One region of the Mesorhizobium sp. M1423 genome, then DNA from elsewhere that is predicted to be linked to it. Evidence: riboswitches for the same ligand, from Rfam matches in the RefSeq annotation. Region 1 holds a riboswitch; the other holds the start of a gene.
The links. A riboswitch is a leader RNA that binds a small molecule or an ion and turns the genes downstream of it on or off. The one in region 1 is predicted to bind cobalamin.
Positions count from the first base shown of each region.

Region 2: linked by a shared signal. The riboswitch ahead of NKG95_RS33220 (CbtB domain-containing protein) and the one ahead of NKG95_RS03135 (DUF1636 family protein) in region 1 are both predicted to bind cobalamin.

Region 1 covers NZ_JAMYKU010000002.1:61,360-68,920, forward strand. Annotated here, with positions in the region: gene NKG95_RS03130 (winged helix-turn-helix domain-containing protein) at 107-1,306, shown strand; cobalamin riboswitch at 1,336-1,539, shown strand; gene NKG95_RS03135 (DUF1636 family protein) at 1,578-2,012, shown strand; gene cobW (cobalamin biosynthesis protein CobW) at 2,009-3,061, shown strand; gene NKG95_RS03145 (cobaltochelatase subunit CobN) at 3,080-6,814, shown strand; gene cobG (precorrin-3B synthase) at 6,811-7,561, shown strand, end outside.
Region 2 covers NZ_JAMYKU010000052.1:52-7,612, reverse strand. Annotated here, with positions in the region: gene mgtE (magnesium transporter) at 1-295, shown strand, start outside; gene NKG95_RS33245 (MerR family transcriptional regulator) at 435-821, shown strand; gene NKG95_RS33240 (methyltransferase family protein) at 841-1,347, opposite strand; gene NKG95_RS33235 (heparan-alpha-glucosaminide N-acetyltransferase) at 1,364-2,362, opposite strand; gene NKG95_RS33230 (MFS transporter) at 2,610-3,809, shown strand; gene NKG95_RS33225 (aromatic ring-hydroxylating oxygenase subunit alpha) at 3,788-4,981, opposite strand; cobalamin riboswitch at 5,122-5,317, shown strand; gene NKG95_RS33220 (CbtB domain-containing protein) at 5,354-5,533, shown strand; gene NKG95_RS33215 (CbtA family protein) at 5,549-6,325, shown strand; gene cobU (bifunctional adenosylcobinamide kinase/adenosylcobinamide-phosphate guanylyltransferase) at 6,318-6,839, shown strand; gene cobO (cob(I)yrinic acid a,c-diamide adenosyltransferase) at 6,841-7,464, shown strand.

The DNA of each region.
Region 1 (7,561 bases):
TTCACTCCACTTTTCTCTCCTGACATAGATGCCGCCAAAACCTTGCTAGCATGGGGCGGAATCGCAGGTCATTTTCTCTGTCTAACATCGTCCGGATACCGCCTTCATGAAGGAAAAAATCTCGCTTGCCCTGGCCCGTCGCATTGCGCTTGCGGCACAGGGATTCAATGACCCGCGCCCCAGCGGCACGCCTGACCGCCGGCATCTGGCCCGGGTGCTTGCCCGTACCGGCCTGCTGCAGATCGATTCCGTCAGCGCCGTGGTTCGCGCCCATTATATGCCGCTCTATTCGCGGCTTGGCCCCTACAAGCTGGCGCTGCTCGACGACGCCGCGGTGACACGCAAGCGCATGGTCTTCGAATATTGGGCGCATGAAGCCTCGTTCCTACCCGTCGAGACCTATCCGCTGATGCGCTGGCGCATGCAGCGGGCCGAGCGCGGCGAGGAAATGTACAGCGGACTGGCAAAATGGGGCCGCGAGCACGCCGCCTACATTGAGGACATCTATCGCGAGGTCGCTGAACGAGGCCCGATCGCGGCGTCGGCTTTCGAAGGCCAGAAGGGCTCGGGCGGCTGGTGGGGCTGGAGCCATGCCAAGCATGCCTTCGAATGGCTGTTCTGGGCGGGCCGCATCACCACGGCGCACCGGCGTGGTTTCGAGCGGTTCTACGATCTGCCGGAGCGCGTGCTGCCGCCAACGGTACTCGCTTTGCCAGTTCCGTCCCCCGCGGACGCCCACCGCGAACTGCTGCGCATCTCCGCCCGCGCCCATGGCGTCGCCACGGCGGGCGATCTGCGCGACTATTTCCGCCTCTCGCCCGCCGACATCAAGGGCCGCATCGAGGAACTGGTCGAGGCTGGCGACCTGTTGCCGGTGAGCGTCGAAGGCTGGAGCAAAACAGCCTATCTCCACAAGGACGCCCGTTTGCCGCGCAGGATCGAGGCGCGCGCCTTGCTTGCGCCGTTCGATCCCGTCGTCTTCGAGCGGTCGCGCACCGAGCGGTTGTTCGACTTCCACTACCGCATCGAGATCTACACGCCGGCCGAAAAGCGCCAGTATGGCTATTATGTGCTGCCGTTCCTGCTCGGCGACAGCATCGTCGGGCGCGTCGACCTCAGGGCCGACCGCCCGGCCGGCGTATTGCGCGTCCATGCCGCCTATTCGGAGCCCGGCGCCCCGCCGCAAACTGCCGCCGCCCTTTTCGAGGAATTGAAGCAGATGCAGGGTTGGCTCGGGCTCGAGCGCATCGAGGTGACGGCTGCCGGCGACCTCGGCCAGCCGCTCGCAGATATCGCCGCGTCATAGACGTGCGTTGACACGACTGCCTCCACAAGCCTAAATCCGTTCCAGACGGTCCCCTGCCCGCAACGGCAAGGGCCAAGAGGGAATGCGGTGCGAAATCTCGATTTCAAATCCGCGGCTGTCCCCGCAACTGTAAGCGACGAGCCAAGGCCGAAAACCACTGGGATATTCCCGGGAAGGCGGCACCCAGGCGATGACCCGCGAGCCAGGAGACCTGCCGTCTAGGACATAAGAATCCGATCGCCTGGCGGGTTTTCCGGGCAAGGAGCCTGATTTGGAACGCGACAGCAGTTTTCCGGCTGAGACAGCGGATTTATTGTCCGGCCATGGTGATTCCCCGGCCGGCGTCACCGTCATCGTCTGCTCGTCCTGCCGTGACGAGACCGGTTCGGACGCTCATCCCCGCGCCGGCGAACTGCTCGCCGAGGACACGCGCCGCGCCGCTTCCAGCGAAAACATTAAAATCCGCACCGTCGAATGCCTCGGCAATTGCAAGCGCCGGCTCAGCGCCGCGATGCTGCGCGACGGCTGCTGGAGCTATGTCTTCGGCGACCTGACCACGACCAGCGGCACCGATCTGGTGACGGGGGCAAAGCTGTTCGCTACTTCGACGGACGGCCTCATTCCGTGGCGCGGCCGTCCCGATTGCCTGAAGCGCGGCTTGGTTGCCCGCATCCCTCCCCTCGACCTTTTGAAGGACTTGATATGACTTCCCCAGATTCGGCCGCCAACGTTTCGCGCGTCCCCTGCACCGTCGTCACCGGCTTTCTCGGCGCCGGCAAGACGACGCTGATCCGCCATTTGCTCGAAAACGCCAAAGGCAAGCGCCTGGCCATCATCGTCAACGAGTTCGGCGATATCGGCATCGACGGCGAGATCCTGAAGGGCTGCGGCATCGACACTTGCCCCGAGGAAAACATCGTCGAGCTGGCCAATGGCTGCATCTGCTGCACTGTCGCCGACGACTTTGTCCCCGCGCTCGACCAGATCCTGTCGCTGACGCCGAAGGTCGACCACATCCTGATCGAGACGTCCGGGCTGGCCCTGCCCAAGCCGCTGGTCCAGGCCTTCCAGTGGCCGTCGGTGAAAAGCCGCGTCACGGTCGATGGCGTCATCGCCGTCGTCGACGGGCCGGCGCTGGCTGATGGCCGCGTTGCCAACGACATGGACGCCCTGCAGGCGCAGCGCGCGCAGGACGAGACGCTCGACCATGACGATCCTGTCGAGGAGGTGTTCGAAGACCAGCTCGCTTGTGCCGACCTGATCATCCTGTCGAAGAGCGACCTGCTGGACGCAGCCGGCGCGGCGCGCGCCAATGCCGTCATCGGCAAGCATGTTGCGCGGGCGGTGAGGATCGTGCCGACCTCGCAAGGCAAGGTCGATCCGTCGGTGCTGCTCGGCCTTGGTCTCACCGTCGAGGACGACATCGAGAACCGCAAGACCCATCACGACGACGAGCTCGACCACGAACATGACGACTTTGACTCGTTCGTCATCGACATTGCGTCGGTGTCCGACCCGGACGAGCTGGCACAACGCGTCGCCACGGCGGCGGAGGAAGAAAACGTATTGCGCGTCAAGGGTTTCGTCGACGTCGGCGGCAAGCCGATGCGGCTCTTGCTGCAGGCCGTCGGTCCGCGCGTCAACCACTATTACGACCGCGCCTGGACCGCTGAAGACGATCGCCGCTCGCGCCTCGTCGTCATCGGCCTGAAAGGGCTGAACCGCCCGGCGATCGAGCGTATCCTCGCCGGCTGATCCCAGGTACGAGCCGCGATGCACATCCTCACCACCACATCCGCCTCGCTCGACGATCTCGCCGAGCCTGTCGATCTCAGGCAAACGCCTGCGGATGTCGTGGCGCTGTCCTTCACCGACAGCGACCTCGCCGGGCTGGCGGCGGCGTGGAAGGCAGATGCGGACCGCCTGCCGTCGATGCGGCTCGCCGCCTTGCGCGACCTGCGCCACCCGATGTCCGTCGACCTCTGGATCGACAGCGTCGCCCGCCACGCCAAGGTCGTCCTGGTCCGCATCCTCGGCGGTTACGACTGGTGGCGCTACGGCTGCGACCAGCTTGCCGTTGTCGCGCGAAATCGCGGTATTAAGCTGGCGCTCCTACCGGGCGAGAGCCACGACGAGGATTTGCGGCTGATCGAAGGCTCGACGCTGCCGCGCCAGGAACTTGATGGTCTGCTCGACTATTTCCGCGAAGGTGGCCCGGCGAATATGACGGCGCTGGTGCAGAGGTTGGCAAGTCTCGCCGGATCGGGTGCGGCGGTCGCTGAACCTGTCAGCGTGCCAAAGGCGGGATTTTACGAGCCGGGACGCGGCGTTATAGAAAGAATGGACTTATCAAGCGTCGGCATTCCTTCGCGCCCCCCTCTGTCCTGCCGGACATCTCCCCCACAAGGGGGGAGATCGGCTGTCACTGACCGTCTCGCGACTTCTGCAACATCGAACATTGACGAAGGCGACGATGACCAGGCGATCTCCCCCCTTGTGGGGGAGATGTCCGGCAGGACAGAGGGGGGCGCGAAGGAACGCAGCCTAAACCTACCGTCCGCCGAACCCGCCCCCATCATCCCCATCCTGTTCTACCGCTCGATGCTGCTCGCCGCCGATGTCGCGCCCATCGACGCGCTTTTCGAAGCGCTGGGCGTACGCGGCATGGTTCCCGTGCCTATTTTCGTCTCCAGCCTCAAGGACCCGGCATCGCTCGCCTTTGTCGAAACCGCGTTTGCCGCGCTGAACCCTGCCGCCATCATCACCGCCACAGCTTTCGCCTCGGGCGCCGAACCCGGCGTCGAGACGCTGTTCGACCGCGCCGGAGTGCCGGTGTTCCAGATCGTCGTCGCGACCACCCGCCGCGACATCTGGCAGAACAACCAGCGCGGCCTGGCGCCCGCCGACCTTGCCATGCATGTCGTCCTGCCCGAGCTCGACGGCCGCATCCTGGCCGGCGCCATTTCCTTCAAGAGCGAAAGCGAGATCGATCCGGCATTGGCCTTCCGCGCCTTCGCCAACCGGCCAGAGCCTGACCGCGTGGCGCAGGTCGCGAACCGTATCGAGGCCTTCGTGCGTCTGCAGCGGACGCCGCGTGCGGAGCGCAAGCTCGCCATCCTGATCCCCGACTATCCGAGCGCGCCCGGCCGCACCGGCTATGCCGTCGGTCTCGACGTGCCGTCCAGCGTGCTGGCGATGCTGCACGACCTGAGCGAACAGGGCTACGCCGTTGAAGGGATTCCGCAAACGCCGCGTCAGTTGCTGGAGGTGCTGGAGCCAGCCGACCAGGGACTGGCTTTGCAGGATTATCTGACCTTCTCGAAGGAATTGCCGCCGGCGGCCATCGCTGCGGTGGAGGCCGCATGGGGGAATACGGATGATGAGACAGGTTCGCGCGAGGCACCCCCCTCTGTGCTGCCGGACATCTCCCCTTCAAGGGGGGAGTTTGCGCTGTTGTCTCTGCTTTCGCCAACTACCAAGGGCGTTAAGGGAGAGCCGGCAGCCGAACTGCCAATCTCCCCCCTTGAAGGGGAGATGTCCGGCAGGGCAGAGGGGGGTGTCCAAGCGCCCACCACCGCAAAATTCCCCTTCCGCGCCGCCACCTTCGGCAATATCACCGTAGCCCTCGCCCCTGATCGCGGGCGCTCAGCCGACCGCCGCGCCGACTATCACGACCCGACACTGCCGCCGCGCCATGCACTGATCGCCTTTGGCTTGTGGCTGCGTAAGTCGCTCGGCATCCATGCAATTATCCATGTCGGCGCCCACGGCACGCTGGAGTGGCTGCCCGGCAAGACCGTGGCGCTCAGCGAAAACTGCTTTCCCGAAATCGTCACCGGCCCCCTGCCCGTCATTTATCCTTTCATCGTCTCCAACCCCGGCGAGGCAGCACAAGCCAAGCGACGCATTGCCGCCGTCACGCTTGGCCATCTGCCGCCGCCGCTGACCGGCGCCGGGCTGGACGAAGAGCAGCATAAACTCGAGCGACTGGTCGACGAATATGCCCAGGCCGACGGGCTCGACCGCCGCCGCCGCGACCGCCTGGCGAAGCTGATCGTCGAGACTGCGGAAAAGACCGGCCTCGCCTCAGAGGCCGGCGTCGCCAGGACCGACGCAGCCGACGAAGCCTTGCGCCGCATCGACGCCTGGCTCTGCGATCTCAAGGATTTCGCCATCAAGGACGGCCTGCATATCTACGGTCGCTCGCCTGAGGGCGAAACCGATCCTTTGCGCGAGCAGAGTGCGGCAGCCGAGAAAGTAGCACTCATCGCGGCCCTCGACGGCCGCCATGTCGCCGCCGGTCCGGCCGGTGCACCGGCGCGTGGCCGGCGCGATGTGCTGCCCACCGGCCGCAATTTGTTTACCGCCGACCCACGCACCATGCCAACGCCGACCGCCTATGATCTGGGCAAGGTGGCAGCGGAAGAAGTCGTCCGCAGCTACATGCAATCGCATGGCGACTGGCCGCGCTCGCTGGTCATCGACCTCTGGGGCTCGGCCTCGCTGCGCACCGGCGGTGAGGAGATCGCGCAAGGCCTGGCGCTGATGGGCTGCCGGCCGCAATGGGATTCCGCCACCGGCCGCATCACCGGCATCGAGGTGCTGCCGCCGGCAACGCTCGGCCGCCCGCGCGTCGACGTCACCTGGCGCATATCCGGCCTGTTCCGCGACATGTTCCCAACCCAGATCGCGCTGATCGATGCCGCCGCCAACGCCGTCGCGACCCGCGACGAGGACGATTCGGAAAACCCGCTGGCGGCGAGAACCCGTGCAGACGGCAAGATCAGCCCGCGCATATTCGGCACCTCGCCCGGCACTTACGGCGCCGGCATCGAGGACTTGCTATCAAGCGGCGACTGGGCCGCGCGCGAAGAGATCGGCCGCGCCTATCTCGCCGCCACCTCGCATGCCTATGGCGGCGCCGAGGGCGAAGGCATTTCGGCGCCCGGCGCTTTTGAGGGCCGCATCGCTGAGGCCGACCTTCTGGTTCATACCGGCGACGATCCCGGCCGCGACATCCTCGAAGGCTCGGCCGACGTCGCCTTTATCGGCGGCTTTTCGGCAGCGCTTGCCGCGCTCGGCAAAAACGCTGACGTGATCGTGCTCGACACCACGGATCCGCAAAAGCCCAAGCCACGCTCGGTTGGTGACGCCGTATCCCGCGTCGTACGGGCACGCGCCGTCAATCCGCGCTTCATTGCCGGCCAGATGCGCCACGGGCCGCGCGGCGCCTCGGAATTCGCCGAGACGGTCGACCGGCTTGTCGGCTTTGCCGAGACCACTCATGCCATATCTGGCGCGCTGATCGAGGCCGTGCACGACGCCTATCTCGGCGACCCCGTTGTCCGCGCCTTCATCCTGCGCGAGAACCCGTCGGCGGCGAAGGTCATGGCCGAACGTTTCATGTCGGCACGACGGCGCGGTCTGTGGCATCCGCTGCGCAATTCGATCGATGACGATCTCGCCGCACTGATTGCCGAAGCCCAGGCGCTTGGGGTGGCGGCATGAACGCTTTCTCCCGACGCGGCGCCTGCCCTGCTTTGTCGGCACCGATGCAAACCGGCGACGGGCTGCTGGTGCGGCTCAATCCGGTCGCTGGAGGACTGTTGCCGAAGTCGTTGATCGGACTCTGCGAATCCGCCCTGCGCCACGGCAACGGCATTATGGAAGTGACCGCCCGCGGCAGCTTGCAGATACGCGGCCTGACGCCCGAAAGCGCCCGGCTGCTGGCGATGGAGGTTGATGCGCTGGGTATTGCCGTTCGCACCGGCGTGCCGGTCGAGACTGGTCCGCTGGCCGGGCTCGACCCGCAGGAAATCGCCGATCCGCGCCCGCTAGCGGAGCGGATTCGGGCGGCAATCGAGGACGCCGGCGTCACGCAGCGTCTTGGCCCGAAGGTCTCGGTGATTGTCGACGGTGGCGGACAGCTGACCTTGGATGCAGTGACGGCCGATGCCAGGCTGGCTGCGGTGCGGACCGATGCGGGGACGCAATGGCAGGTGGCTATCGCCGGCGGCGGTCAGACTGCGACGCTACTCGTCATGGCCGAGGAAGATGCGGCCTGCGACATCGCCGTTGCGATCCTAAGGATGGTTGCCGAAAAGGGGCGCGATGCCCATGCGCGGGATTTGACAGAAAGACAGCTGATATCTCTGGCAAATTGGCGATCCTTGGCGCCCCCCTCTGTCCTGCCGGACATCTCCCCCACTTGGGGGGAGATTGCGCCCTCATCTCAGCTTTCGCCAATCGATAAGC
Region 2 (7,561 bases), on a different contig from region 1:
CATCATCCGCCGCGAAATCGGGGTGGGCTTCATCAACGGCATCATCTTCGCCATCCTGATCGGCATCGTCGCGGCTGCCTGGTTCCACGATCGCAATCTCGGCGGCATCATCGCGGCGGCGATGATCATCAACATGTTCGTGGCGGCTCTGGCGGGCATCCTGATCCCGCTGCTGCTCGACCGCTTCAAGATCGATCCGGCTGTGGCTTCGGCGGTTTTCGTCACTACGGTCACCGATGTCGTCGGTTTCTTTGCCTTTCTCGGGCTTGCCACATGGTGGTTCGGCGTAGGCTGAACGGCACCTCAATTGACTTTTACGTAAATGCCGTGCGAGGCTTTGGAAGGTGCCTTGTCCGCCGATTCTGGTACGCGCCTGGATGCCGGCGGCGCCGGCCAGTTGGAACTCGCGGCGTGGCCGGGGCATTGGAGTGGCGATGCGGGAATATTATTCGATCACGGAGCTGACCCGCGAATTCGACGTGTCGACGCGGACGTTGCGCTTCTACGAGGACGAAGGGCTGGTGCAGCCGGTAAGGCGCGGCCGCACCCGGCTGTTCCGTCCGTCGGACCGGCATCTCATCCGCCAGATCATGCGCGGCAAGAGGCTCGGCTTCTCGATCAACGAGATCCGCGAAATCATCCAGATGTACAGGGAGCCGCCCGGCGAGGTCGGCCAACTCAAGCTGATGATCAAGCGCATCGAGGAAAAGCGCGAGGATCTTCGCCAGAAACGCCGCGACCTCGAGGAGACCCTGGCCGAGCTCGACCAGGCCGAGGAATCCTGCGTCGAGCGGCTGGTTGAACTCGGCGTCACCACGTAAGCGCGGTGTCAGCCCCGGCTCAAATCCAGCGCCGCACCCTTTTGGCGTAGTCCCGGTACTTCTTGCCGAATTTGGCCGTCAGCACCTTCTCCTCGCTCTCGATCGTCAGCTTCTGCGTCAGGAACGCCGCGATGACCGCCAGCGGCAGGAACCAGGCGATCCCCGAGACAAAGGCGAGGCTGACCAGTAGCAATGTGTTGGCGAGGTAGATCGGGTTGCGGCTGACGGCGAAGGGTCCGGTGGTCACCAGATGGTCCGGCACGCCGTTCGGGTTGAGCGTCGTTTTGGCGCGGATCATGATGCGGATCGCGGTGAACCAGAGCGCGGCGACCGCCAACAGCCCCACAAGCCCGGCGGCGAACAGGATGTCGCCGAGAAGATCGCCGATCCACGGCAGTGGATAGAGAAACCGTAGCGCGACGCTGACGATGATGGCGGCGATATAGATCAGCGGCGGCCATGGGATGTGCCCCAGCTTCGGCTGCCCAGGATTTTGCTGCACGGGTTTCGGGTGACTGTCGCTCATTGCTGTCCTCCCTCGATTAGCGCGTTCTCGGTTCCGCCGCCTCGGTTTGGGCGGTACAGGTGCCGGCGAGCTCGCCAATATGCGCCTTCCACTCCGGGGACTGGTCGTTGCTGTAGAGCCGGTCAAGCGAGGCTTCGCCCTGGAGAGTGTCCAGCATGCAGGCACAATAGCTGGAGCAGAACTCGGTGTCGCGCGCCTGCTCGCAGGATATTTGGCAGGATTTCAGAAAGTTCACCTCCCTGCTTTCGACCCGCGCCGGCATGAATTGCGAAAACAGCCAGACCGAGCCGATCAGCAGCGGCTGATGGATCAGATAAAAGGCAAGGCTGTGCCGGCCGATGAAGACCAGCGGGTTTGCCCAGCGGCCTGGCGTCATGGCCGACAGCCGGGTCAGCACGCCGGAGGTGGCGGCGAGTTTGGTAACCGCGATGCCGGCAAGCACGGCGCCGAACCAGGGCAGCAGCGGAACATAGTCGTTGGAGTGCGGATTGGTCGCCGATAGACCGACCCACCACAAAGCCGGATGATCGAAGGCCTCGGATCTGAGGTAGAAGGGCGCCGCGATGACAAACGCCGCGACAAGCAGCGTCAGCAGCGCCGGCAGCCGCAGGAACGCCAGGCCGAGCAGGCTGGCGAGCGCGATCTCGTGCAATATGCCGAAAAAAATGAAGCCGTCGGGCGTGGCGATTCGGGTGACCAGCGATATTGCGAGAGCCGCCCCGGCAACCATGGCGAAGCGCTTCCAGAAGCCTGTCCAGCGGATTTTCTTGCCATGGGCGAGATAGAGGCTGACGCCGACCAGGAACAGGAAGCTCGAGGCGATGCAGCGCGCGTAGATTTTCCACCAGCCGAAGGCGGTGAGGCCGGGATCGGTGTAGCCGAAAAATTCGAGATCCCAGGTGAAATGATAGCTCGCCATGGCAAGCAAAGCGATGCCGCGTGCGATGTCGATGGCGGCGATGCGCTTCGCCTTCGGTTGATCCTGAACGGCGGTGGTCGGCGTGGCGATGCTCATCGGTCTCGCTGTCTTGGTTCAGCCCCGGCAAGACGACTATCACGGTTGCCACCGTCAAAAGAAGCAGTCCTCGCGTCGCGTTGGCGCGGGTCAGCATTAGAACTCGCTTTAGGCCAGAGCCGGAAAGCCTTTGGCCGGCTTCGCTTTTTGCCGTGAAGGCGTCGGTTTCCTGTTACCCGGCCAGGAATCGCCGCGGCAGATTTGTGCTCCAAACCCTGCTTTGGGCGATTCTGCTTCGGGGAAAGCAATGGCTACCCATGTGCGCCATCCTATCTGGCTTGCGGCCTTGCGGCCGGCGGATGCACGCACCTTCGCCTCGCTTTATGCGGTCGAATCGTTCGCGCGCGCCACCGTCTCCAGCGTCATCCCGATCCAGGCCTATGAGATCCTGCACAACGAGCAGATCGTCTCGATCCTCTACACGGTCGTGGCAATGCTCGGCCTCTCGGCGACGCTGTTCATGCCGATGCTGATCCGGCGCTTTGCCCGGCGCTGGGTCTATACCGCCGGTGCCTGCCTGCTGGCCGTCGGCTCGCTGTTCTTCGTCACTCATACGCTTGCCGGCCAAACGGTCGGCATGCTCTGCCGCGTCATCGGCGCCAGCGCGCTGGCGATCACGCTCAACCTCTACATCATGGACCATATCCGCAAGACCGATTTCATGCAGGCCGAGTCGCTGCGCATGGCGTGGTCGATGCTTGCCTGGACCGCCGGGCCGACGCTCGGCATTTTCCTCTACACGCGTTTCGGCATCTATGCCGCGCATGGCGCGGTGGCCGTCTTCGCCATGGCCCTGCTGGCGCTGTTCTGGACTTACCGGCTTGGCGACAACCCGTCGATCCGCCCGGGCAAGACCCGGCCGGTCAATCCGCTGGCCAATATCGGCCGCTTCGTCGCGCAGCCAAGGCTGAGGCTGGCCTGGCTGATCGCCTTCGGCCGTTCCTGCTTCTGGACGACGTTCTTTGTCTATGGGCCGCTGTTCATGGTGATCACCGGCGAGGGCGCGCTCGCCGGTGGCCTCTTGGTTTCGGCCGGCAATGCGCTTTTGTTCATGGCCATCTTTTGGGGCAGGGCGGGAAAGCGTTTCGGCGGCCGGCGCACCATGACGTTTGCCTATTTCGCCATGTCGGCGACGCTGCTGGCGGCCGGCGCCGTCGGCGAGGCCGCGCCGCTCGTCACCGGCGCGTTGCTGCTTTGCGGTGCCTTCTTCACCATCGCGCTCGATGCGCTGGGCTCGACCGCATTCATGCGCTCGGTGCGCTCGTATGAGCGGGCACAGATGGCGGCGGTCTACCGCACCTATCTCGACTTTTCCGAGCTGACGCCGCCGCTGGTCTATTCGGTGGTGCTGGCGTTCTTTGGCCTGGGCGCGGTTTTCGCGACGCTCGGTGTTCTGGCCGCCGCCTGCGGTTTCGTCACCTGGCGCTATCTGCCCAAATCGCTTTGATGTTCAATTGCCGCATGCCGCTCGCGCACCCAGTTGTGGAAGCGGTGCAAGTCATATTCCTCGGGCATCAGCACGCCGGCCTTGTGGCGCATCGAGCGCAAGCCCTTCTGGTTGACCTCGCAGATATCAGCGTCTTCCTCAAGCACCTGGGTACCGAAGGCGACGATGTTGTCGATATCCGCTGTCGGATCGGCGAGCGCTTCGGGCGAAAAAAGCCATTCGGCGGTGAGTTCGGTCTGCTCCGGCCCAAGCGGCACCAGCCGCATGGTCCTGACATAGTCGACATGGCCGACGACGAACATCGACGGCAGGCTGGTGGCATAGGTCTGCCCGGCAGCACGCTCGGCCGGCGTCAGGCTCGAAAAGACCGAGCCGTGGACGCGCCCGTCGCGCGACCAGGTTTCGGCCCCGGCCCGCAAGCCGCCGGCAAATTCCGGCGCGTCATTGTCGGCGTGGCGCGCCCATTCGGGGTCGTCGTGCCGGCCCATCAGGCCGCGGCCATAGATCGGCACCAGCCGCGACAGGTCCTTGTGGACGCCGGGGCAGTGCAGGCACTCGTTGAAGTTGTCCCAAAATATCTTCCAGTTGCAGTTCATAACCTTGCGCAGCACATGGCCGCTCAGCAGCGTTTCCAGCGGCCAGTTGGCGAGGTTGCCTGATGCCGGATCGAAGGATGTTTCAGCCGAACCGGCAGCGTCTTCCGCGAGGTTGACGAAAACGAAACCGCTCCACACCGACAGTGCTACGCGGTAGAGCGGATGATCGGCCTTGTCGAAACCATCCGGCAGCGATTTCGATGGCACGCGCACCAGATCGCCGCGCAGCGAATAGGACCAGGCGTGGTAGGGGCAGGTGATGAGCCGCGCCTTCAGCCGTCCTTCGCTCTGCTGGCAAAGCTGCGAGCCGCGATGCCGGCAGGTGTTGTGGAAGGCGCGCAATTCGCCGGTCTCGTCGCGCAGCACGACGATCTCCTGCGTGCCTATGCGAAACGTCCTGAATGCCAGCGGCTGGGCAAGGTCGGCCTCGCGGCAGACCAGCAGCCAGTTGCGATACCAGATGGCCTCGAGATCGCGCTGATAGCCTGCGATGTCCCAATAGGCCGATGACGGCAGCGTCGACTCGGCCCGCGTCAGGCCGTTATAGGGACCGCGCTCATTCGGGCTGGGTTGCATGCCGGCTTCCTCCCCATCCGCCAGCCGACACCCGGCTGTGAGAATTGTCAATTGCGGCGCCGGCCGGCGGGCTTGGCGAGGCGGCGCATTCGCCACACGATCCGGCGGAATTTGGTTTGCCGGGCGCGGCGATTCTGCCTATAGTCGCTGATGTCGTCGGTTCCGTTTGGAACCAAGAGGGAATGCGGTGCGGGCGAAATTCTTGCCCAATGCCGTGGCTGCCCCCGCAACTGTGTGCGGTAGTCCTCTCCATATGCCACTGAAGATGTTCTTCGGGAAGGTGGGGAAGGGCGCTGATCCGCGAGCCAGGAGACCTGCCGGCGACAGGAAACTGACTTCTATGCCCTCGGGTGGAGGGCGAAAGGACAAGACATGAATACCGCTTCCGTCTCGCTCGGCGCTTCCGTCTCCTCGCAGTCGCGTTTCATGCAGCTGGCGCTTGCTGCATTCCTCGGCATTTTCGTCATGGGCTTTGTCGGCTTCTCGCACATCGATGCGGTCCACAATGCCGCGCACGACTATCGCCATTCGATGGGCTTTCCCTGCCACTGACAAGGGGCTGACATCATGACAATGTTTCGCAACGTCGTGTTCATCGCGGCGATCGCAGGGCTCGTGGCCGGCGTCGTTCTCGCCTGCATGCAGGCCTATGCCACGGTGCCGCTGATCCTGAAGGCGGAAGTCTACGAACAGGCCGGCGGCGGCCATGACCATGCCGCCGCACCTGCGGCACCGGCCGCCACGGGCACGATGGCTATGAGCAGCGCCGCGCCGGCACCGGCTGAAGCAATGGCTCCGGCTGAGGACGAAGGCTGGGCGCCGGCCGACGGTTTCGAACGCTTTGCCTTCAGCGTCGTTGCCAATATCGTCACCGGCATCGGCTTCGCACTGATCCTGGTTGCGGTTTCGGAATTCGCCGGCGGCATCGGCAATTGGCGCCAGGGCCTGTTCTGGGGGCTTGCCGGCTTTGCCGTGTTCACGCTGGCGCCCGGCCTCGGCCTGCCGCCGGAACTGCCAGCGATGCCGGCGGCCGACCTTGTCCAACGCCAGATCTGGTGGTGGGCAACGGTGGTGGCGACCGCGGCCGGTCTCGGCCTGCTTGCGTTCCGCAGATCGCTGCCGCTGGCGGTCCTTGCGGTGGCGTTGATGGTGGCGCCGCATATTGTCGGCGCGCCGCAGCCCGACAGCTTCGAGACGACAATCCCGGAAGGCCTGCATCATCAGTTCGTGGTGGCGGTGACGCTGACCAATCTGGTGTTCTGGCTGGTGCTCGGCGCGGTCGTCGGCGTGGTGCGCGGCCGCTTCACCGGCACGGCGACCAGCCTGCGCGACAGCTTTGCCTGACCGCGCTGCCGGGGCGCTGACCCTGATCATCGGCGGTGCGCGCTCCGGCAAGAGCGTGCATGCCGAGAGGCTGGTGAGTGCCTGTCCGGCGCCATGGAGCTATATCGCGACGGCGCAAGCCTATGACGAGGAGATGCGCGAACGGATCGCGCTGCACCGCTCGCGCCGCAGCGCCGGCTGGACGACCATCGAGGCGCCGCTCGACCTTGCCGGCGCGATCGAGGCACTGCCTGACGGCCAGCCGGTGCTGATCGATTGCCTGACGCTGTGGCTGACCAACCATATGCTGGCCGAACATGATGTCGAGGCCGAATGCCGAAGGCTGGCAGATGTGCTGTCGCGGCCGCGTGGACCCTGGTTCGTGGTGTCCAACGAGGTCGGCCAGGGCATCGTGCCGGAGAATGCGCTGGCAAGACGGTTTCGCGACGCGGCCGGCCGGTTGAACCAGGACGTTGCCGCCGTCGCTGACACCGTGCTTTTGATGGTGGCGGGGCTGCCGCTCAGGGTGAAATGACATGGCTGATACCGACCACATCGATCCCAAGGACGAGGAACGCCACCGCGCGAAGATGGCCAAGCGCAAGGCGGTGCAGGACGCCGAGGTTGCAGCCAAGACGGTCGAGAAAGGGCTGTTGATCGTCAACACCGGTCCGGGCAAGGGCAAGACCACGGCCGCCTTCGGGCTGGCGCTCAGAATGCTCGGCTACGGCAAGCGCGTCGGCGTCGTCCAGTTCATCAAAGGCAAATGGCACACCGGCGAGAAGGATGCTTTTGCCTGCTTCGGCGACCGCGTCGTCTGGCACGCCATGGGCGAGGGCTTTACCTGGGAAACGCAGGACCTGAAGCGCGACATCGCGGCCGCTGAGGCCGCCTGGGCCAAGGCGCTCGAGCTGATGGCCGAGCCGTCGATCAGCCTCGTGGTGCTCGACGAACTCAACATCGCGTTGCGCTACGATTATCTCGACCTCGAAAAGGTGGTCGCAGCGCTGAAGGCGCGTCGCGAGGGCCTGCATGTCGTCGTCACCGGCCGCAATGCCAAGCCGGTATTGGTCGAGGCAGCCGATCTGGTCACCGAGATGGGCGTGACCAAGCACCACTTCTCCGCCGGCGTGAAGGCGCAGCAAGGGATAGAGTTCTGAGGGGTTTGGCGATCGGGGAAGGGCGTTTCGGAGCAGGCGGCGCCGGCGAAGCTGCCGATCTCCCCCCTTGCGGGCCTGTTGCGTAATTCGCTGATTG